Regions from separate parts of the Ancylobacter sp. TS-1 genome, predicted to be linked through region 3. Evidence: predicted binding sites of a transcription regulator. Region 3 holds the regulator's gene; each other region holds the start of a gene.
What was found. Region 3 encodes PhoB, which activates phosphate uptake and scavenging genes when phosphate is short. Its sites were predicted from a motif close to TGTCATNNANCTGTCAT; they were not measured.
Positions count from the first base shown of each region.

Region 1: GBB76_RS01090 (alpha-D-ribose 1-methylphosphonate 5-triphosphate diphosphatase) is a predicted target of PhoB. The motif match lies at 947-963, and genes of this name have one in related genera.
Region 2: GBB76_RS02415 (esterase-like activity of phytase family protein) is a predicted target of PhoB. The motif match lies at 980-996, and genes of this name have one in related genera.

Region 1 covers NZ_CP045144.1:224,375-226,634, reverse strand. Annotated here, with positions in the region: gene GBB76_RS01095 (PhnD/SsuA/transferrin family substrate-binding protein) at 29-886, opposite strand; gene GBB76_RS01090 (alpha-D-ribose 1-methylphosphonate 5-triphosphate diphosphatase) at 993-2,201, shown strand; gene phnF (phosphonate metabolism transcriptional regulator PhnF) at 2,206-2,260, shown strand, end outside.
Region 2 covers NZ_CP045144.1:508,368-510,627, forward strand. Annotated here, with positions in the region: gene GBB76_RS02415 (esterase-like activity of phytase family protein) at 1-898, opposite strand, end outside; gene recJ (single-stranded-DNA-specific exonuclease RecJ) at 1,066-2,260, shown strand, end outside.
Region 3 covers NZ_CP045144.1:2,982,659-2,984,918, reverse strand. Annotated here, with positions in the region: gene GBB76_RS14040 (SDR family oxidoreductase) at 1-484, shown strand, start outside; gene phoB (phosphate regulon transcriptional regulator PhoB) at 541-1,242, opposite strand; gene phoU (phosphate signaling complex protein PhoU) at 1,293-2,006, opposite strand; gene pstB (phosphate ABC transporter ATP-binding protein PstB) at 2,032-2,260, opposite strand, start outside.

The DNA of each region.
Region 1 (2,260 bases), 1.2 Mb from region 3:
ACCCCCGCCCGGCGCTCAGGTCACAGGCTCACTCGACGAAGCTGGTGAAGCTCTCGATGCCGATGGTGCGGTACATCGAGCGGACATAGTCGTAGTCGCTGTCCTTGATGTCGGTGATGAAGATGCCGCCCTTGAACTTCTGGTTGTCCTCGCCCTTCAGCACCGCGCTCATGAGCTCGTTGCCGTGCTTGAGGAAGGCGTCGCGGATCTTCACGAACACGTCCTCGGGAATGTCCTTGCGGGCGACGAGGATGTCGTTGGGCAGGTCGCGGCCACGGGCGACGACCGCGAAGGCGGCGTTGGGGAACGCCTTGCGGATCGAGTTGAGGTGGCCGTAGTTCAGGCCGATGGCGGCGATGTCGCCACGGATGAGCGCTTCCGCCGCGACGTTGCGGGAGATGATGACGCCCTCATAGTCCTTGCCGTACATGATGCCGAAATCGGCGAGGACCTGCGCCGGGCCGAGATGCTGCGAGGTCGAGCCGACCGAGCCGAAGGAGACCTTCTTGCCCTTCAGGTCCTCGACGGAGCGGATCGGGCCGTTGGCCAGCACGGCCACCTGCGCGAAATAGTCGGGACGCTGCCACGCGACCACGATGCGCGGATCGCTGAGCTGCTTCATGACGACGTATTCGGCCGGGCCGGTGAGCACCAGCTCGACATGGCCCGAATTCATCGCCTCGACGGCGGCGGTGCGGGAGCTGACCGGGATCAGCTCGATGTCGAGCCCGGTGAGCTTCTCCAGCTCCTTCTGGAAGCCGCCGAACTCCTGCTGAAGGGCTTCGAGCCCCTCGATGTCCGTCACCGCGAAGCGGACAGGTTCGGCCACCGCGGAGAAGGCCGTCACCAGCGTGAGGGCAAGGGCGGGAACAAGCGTGCGAAACATTTTCTGTCCTTTGCTGTATAGACAGGAAGCCTGATGCCTGATTATCTGTATAGACAGCGGATGACGAGTTCGTGACACTGTGACGGCAGGACAGCGGGTGAAGGCGATGACTTCGCAGACGATCACTTGGCAGATCGAGAATGGACGGGCGCTGGTCGACGGGCGCTGGAGCGAGGCCCCGCTCCCGGTGGCCGGCGCGCACCTCGCCGGCGAGGGGACGGGCGGCGCCGCGCCGCGCCGGATCGACGCCTCGGGGCTGCTGGTGCTGCCCGGAATCGTGGACGTCCACGGCGACGCCTTCGAGCGCCACATCATGCCGCGCCCCGGCGTGCGCTTCGACACCGCGCTGGCGCTGCGCGACACCGACCGCCAGCTCGTCGCCAACGGCATCACCACCGCCTTTCACGGCGTCACCGTCTCCTGGGAGCCGGGCCTGCGCTCGGCGGCGGCGGCGCGGGCCTTCGTCGCGACCCTGCTCGACCTGCGCGACGGGCTCGCCTGCGACACCCGCCTGCACCTGCGCTGGGAGACCTTCGCGCTCGACGAGGCCAACGAGGTCGCGAACTGGCTGAAGCTCACGCCCGCGCCCATCCTCGCCCTCAACGACCACACCACCGGCTCGGTGCTGAAAGGCACCATCGCCCGCAAGATCGGCCAGATGGCCGAGCGCGCCGGCATCAGCCGCGACGACTACATGGCGCTGCTCGACCGGGTGTGGAGCCGGCGCGAAGACGTGCCCGCCGCCATCGCCGCGCTGGCGCAAGCGGCGCGGGACAACGGCAATGTGCTGCTCGCACATGACGAGTGCTCGCCGCAGGAGCGGGAGACCTTCCGCGCGCTCGGCGCCGTCGCCTCGGAGTTCCCGATGACGCAGGAGACCGCCGAGGCCGCCCGCGCCGCCGGCGAGGACGTCATCCTCGGCGCGCCGAACGTCGTGCGCGGCGGCAGCCATAACGGCGCGCTCGACGCCACGCAGGCGGTGCGCGAGGGCCGCTGCACCGTGCTCACCAGCGACTACCACTACCCCTCCCCGCTCTATGCCGCCTTCAAGCTGGCCGGCGGCGACACGGAGGCGCTGGCCGCGCACTGGCCGCTGGTCTCGCGCAACCCCGCCCGCGTCGCCCGCCTCGCCGACCGCGGCACGCTCGCTCCCGGCCAGCGCGCCGACCTCCTCCTCGTCGACGCCTCGGACATGGCGCACCCGGAAGTGGTGGCGACCATGGTGGCGGGACGAATCGTCTATGCTCGACGGGCGCTTGAAGGTTCGGCGCTCGAAGGCCGGGCCGTCCCGGCGCTGGCGAGCGCGGCGGAGTGAGGACGTGAACAGGAGCGTGCGGTCCCAGCCCAGTCGGCAGGGCAGTGTCAGCGGCTTCG
Region 2 (2,260 bases), 1.5 Mb from region 3:
TCCACTTCTGCGCAGCGACGTCGAATTCGAGGATCGGCAGGAATTCCTTGCCGTCCGCGGTCTTCTGCCAGTCCTTCTTTTCCGCGTCCCACAGCGGGCCTTCGAGCAGGGCGTAGAGATACTTGCCGTCCTTGGAGGCGGCCATGCCCTCATAGCCCTTGGAGCGGCGGGCGTTGAAGGTGGCGGGCGCGTTCGGCGCGCCGGCGGAGGCGACGGCGTAATGGTCGGGTGAGCGCACCGGCGTCTCGCCGGCCACGGTCTCGAACATTGCGAGCACCTTGCCGCTCTTGTCGGCCTTGATGAGATAGGGGCCGAACTCCTCGCCGATCCAGATGTGGTCGCCGATGGGCTGGAAGCTCTCGATGTCGAAGTCGGCGCCGGTCAGATAGCGCTTCTCCGTGCCCTCATGAACGATGCGGAACGGCACCTTCTTGTCGGGATCGGTGAGGAACACGGTCTCCAGCGGCTCGAACGCGCCGGTCGCCCAGTTGATCGTGTAGTGGCGCAGGAACAGCGCCGCGTCGGGGCTGTTGGCCTTCGAGCCGAAGCCGTTGTCGGTGATGATCCAGAAGCTGCCGTCCGGCATCACCTTGATGCCCGAATGGCCCTGCACCGGCTGGCCCTTGAAGGGAACCGACACGCCGGTCGGGCGGCCCGCCGACTTGCCCTCGACCGTGCCGACGGCATCGACGCGAGTGCCGGCGGTGAACTTGCCGGAAGTCTTCAGGTCTTCCGGCGCGTCGGCCGGCATGGCGATGAAGGTCTGCGCCGGCAGCACGGCGTGGCCGGCGAGCGTGGCGGGATAGGCATCCTGGGCGCGGGCGGCGGGGCCGGCCAGCGCGACGAGCGCGAGCGCGGCGCTCGCCAGCAGGCAATGACGGAAGGTGTTACGGGCCATGGCGGTTCTCCGTGCGGGGGGAGGTCGGCGGTGCCGAACCGCTTTCCTGACCCTTGGGCATGTCGCGCGCGCTACGGCGCGATGACGGAGCCATGACGAGGGGCGGGGCGCCCTGCGCGCCCTGCCGACTCGACGCGGGCGCGCGCTTGAGGCTTATCCTTGCCGCCATGAGTCTCGTCCTTCCCACCGCCGCTCCGCCGCCCCGGCCCTTCCTCGGCGTCGCCCGCTCGGCCACCGGGCGCTTCTGGCGCGAGCGTCTCGACCTGCGCGGCGCGCAGACGACGCTCGCCATCGTCCAGCGCTGCGGCGTGCCGGAGATCCTCGCCCGCGTGCTGGCCGGGCGCGGCGTCGCCATCGACGAGGTGGAGGCCTGGCTCGACCCGACCGTGAAGCGGCTCCTGCCCGATCCCGACACGCTCACCGACATGGGCGCCATGGTCGCCCGGCTGGCCGACGCGGTGACGGGCGGCGAGAAGGTCGCGGTGTTCGGCGACTACGACGTCGACGGCGCTACCTCCACCGCGCTGCTGGTCGAGGTGCTGCGCGCCGGCGGGCTGGACCCGGCCTTCTACATTCCCGATCGCATCTTCGAGGGCTACGGGCCGAACATACCCGCCATCGAGGGGCTGGCGGCGCAGGGCGCGCGGCTGCTCGTCGCCGTCGATTGCGGCACGATGAGCTTCGAGCCTTTCGCCAGGGCGAAGGAACTCGGCATGGACGTGGTGGTGATCGACCATCATCAGGCCGGCGAGGAACTGCCGGCGGTCGAGGCGCTGGTGAACCCGAACCGCGCCGACGACCTTTCCGGGCTCGGGCATCTGTGCGCGGTCGGCCTCGTCTTCGTGGTCGCGGTCGGGCTGGTGCGCGAATTGCGGCTGCGCGGCTGGTGGAGCGCGGCGCGGCCGGAGCCGGACCTGCTCGCCAGCCTCGACCTCGTGGCGCTCGGTACCGTGGCGGATGTGGTGCCGCTGCTCGGCCTCAACCGTGCCTATGTCGCCAAGGGGCTGATCCAGCTTCGCAAGCGCCAGCGCCCCGGGCTGACCGCGCTGATGGACGCGGCGCGGCTTTCCGGCCCGCCCAAGGCGTGGCATCTCGGCTTCCTGCTCGGCCCGCGCATCAATGCGGGCGGGCGCATCGGCGATGCCGCGCTCGGGACAAGGCTGCTGCTGACGCGCGACCCCATCGAGGCGCAGATGATCGCCGCCGAACTCGACCGGCTGAACAGCGAGCGCCAGCAGGTGGAACGCTCCATCGTCGCGCAGGCGGAGGCCGAGGCGGAAGCCGCGCTCGGCCGCGCCGGGGAGGGCGCGGTGATCCTCTCCAGCGGGCAGGGCTGGCACCCGGGCGTGGTCGGCCTCGTCG
Region 3 (2,260 bases):
CGGCGAAAAGGGCCCCAGCACCGGCGTCTCGGCCAAGGGGTGGGAGGACACGCTGGCGGTGAACCTCACCGGCTCCTTCCTCGGCGCCAAGCATCAGATCGGCGAGATGCTGAAGACCGGCGGCGGCTCGGTGATCTTCACCTCGACCTTCGTCGGCTACACGGCGGCGTTTCCCGGCCTCGCCGCCTATGCCGCCTCCAAATCCGGGCTGATCGGCCTCACCCAGGCGCTGGCCGCCGAGTTCGGGCCGCAGGCTATCCGGGTGAACGCGATCCTGCCCGGCGCGGTGGAGACCGACATGTTCCGCGAGGCCAACGACACGCCGGAAGCGCAGGCTTTCGTCACCGGCCTGCATGCGCTGAAGAGGGTCGCCAAACCGGAGGAACTGGCACGCTCGGTGCTCTACCTCGCCTCGGACGACTCTTCCTTCGTCTCGGGCACCGCCCATCTGGTCGATGGCGGGCTGTCGATCACCCGCGCCTGACCGTCCGGGGCGACGGTAGCTTGGGCGACGGTGGCGGCCCGGCATCGTCGCCCCGCTCAATGCGCGCGGGCGAACATCTCGTTGAAGGAATAGCCGGAGCCGCGCACGGTGCGGATCGGGTCGGGCTGGCGCGGGCGGTTGAGCGCCTTGCGCAGTCGGCCGACATGCACGTCCACGGTGCGCTCGTCGATATAGACGTCCTGCCCCCACACGCCGTCGAGAAGCTGCTCGCGCGAATAGACGCGGCCCGGCGACTGCATGAGGAACTCCAGCAGCCGGAACTCGGTGGGGCCGAGATGAAGTTCACGGCCGGCGCGATGCACGCGCTTGGTCTCGCGGTCCAGTTCGATGTCGCCGGCACGCAGCAGGGTCGAGATGTGCTCGGGCTTGGCCCGGCGCAGCAGCGCCCGCACCCGGGCCACCAGCTCGGGCACGGAGAAGGGCTTCACCACATAGTCGTCGGCGCCGGTGGCGAGGCCGCGCACGCGCTCGGTCTCCTCGCCGCGCGCGGTGAGCATGAGGATCGGCATGCGCTCGGTCTCGGGCCGGGCCCGCAGGCGCCGGCACAGCTCGATGCCGGAGAGGCCGGGCAGCATCCAGTCGAGGATGAGCAGGTCCGGCACGCTCTCGCGCAGGCGGGTCTCCGCCTCGTCGCCGCGGCCGACGCTGTCGACCGCGTAGCCTTCCGATTCCAGATTGTAGCGGAGCAGGAGGGTGAGGGGCTCCTCATCCTCCACGATCAGAATATTGGTGGGCATGGTCTGCTATCCGATCGCTCGTCGCCCCGGGGTTCGTCCCGGGACGGGCCTCAGGCCGGGAAGGCCACGCTGGTCAGGCTGCTGGTGTCCTGCTTCGGCCGCTCCTCGGTGAGCAGCTGGCCGGTGGTCAGGTAATGCACCGTCTCGGCGATGTTGGTGGCGTGGTCGCCGATGCGCTCGATGTTCTTGGCGCAGAACAGCAGGTGCGTGCACAGCGAGATGTTGCGCGGATCCTCCATCATGTAGGTGAGGAGTTCGCGGAACAGCGAGGTGTAGAGCACGTCGACCTCGCCGTCGCGCTGCCAGACGTCGAGCGCGCGGGCCGCGTCGCGGCTGGCATAGGAATCCAGCACCATCTTGAGCTGCTCGAGCACGATGCCCGACATGTGCTCCACGCCGCGCACCAGCTTCTGCGGGTGGAACTCGCCGGTGAGCGCCAGCACGCGCTTGGCGGTGTTCTTGGCGAGGTCGCCAATGCGCTCGAGGTCGTTGGCGATGCGCATCGCGGCGACGATCTCGCGCAGGTCGCCGGCCAGCGGCTGGCGGCGGGCGATGGTGAGAACCGCCTTTTCCTCGATCTCGCGCTGGAGCAGGTCGACCGGGCCGTCGAGCACGATCACCTTCTGGGCCAGTTCGGAATCGCGCTTGACCAGCGCCTGGACGGAGTCGGCGACGAGGCGCTCGGACTGCCCGCCCATCTCGACGACGCGGCGGCCGAGTTCCTTGAGGTCGGTATCGAACGACGAGACGATATGGTCGGTCATGGGGGTAGCCTCTCTCGTCGCTGGCTCAGCCGAAGCGGCCGGTGATGTAGTCCCGGGTGCGGGCCTCGCGCGGATTGGTGAAGATTTCGGCGGAGGGACCGACTTCGATCAGTTCGCCGAGATAGAAGAACGAGGTGATGTCGGCGCAGCGGGCCGCCTGCTGCATGTTGTGCGTCACGATGACGATGGTGAATTCCTGCTTCAGCTCGTCGATCAGGTCCTCGATCTTCGAGGTCGAGATCGGGTCGAGCGCC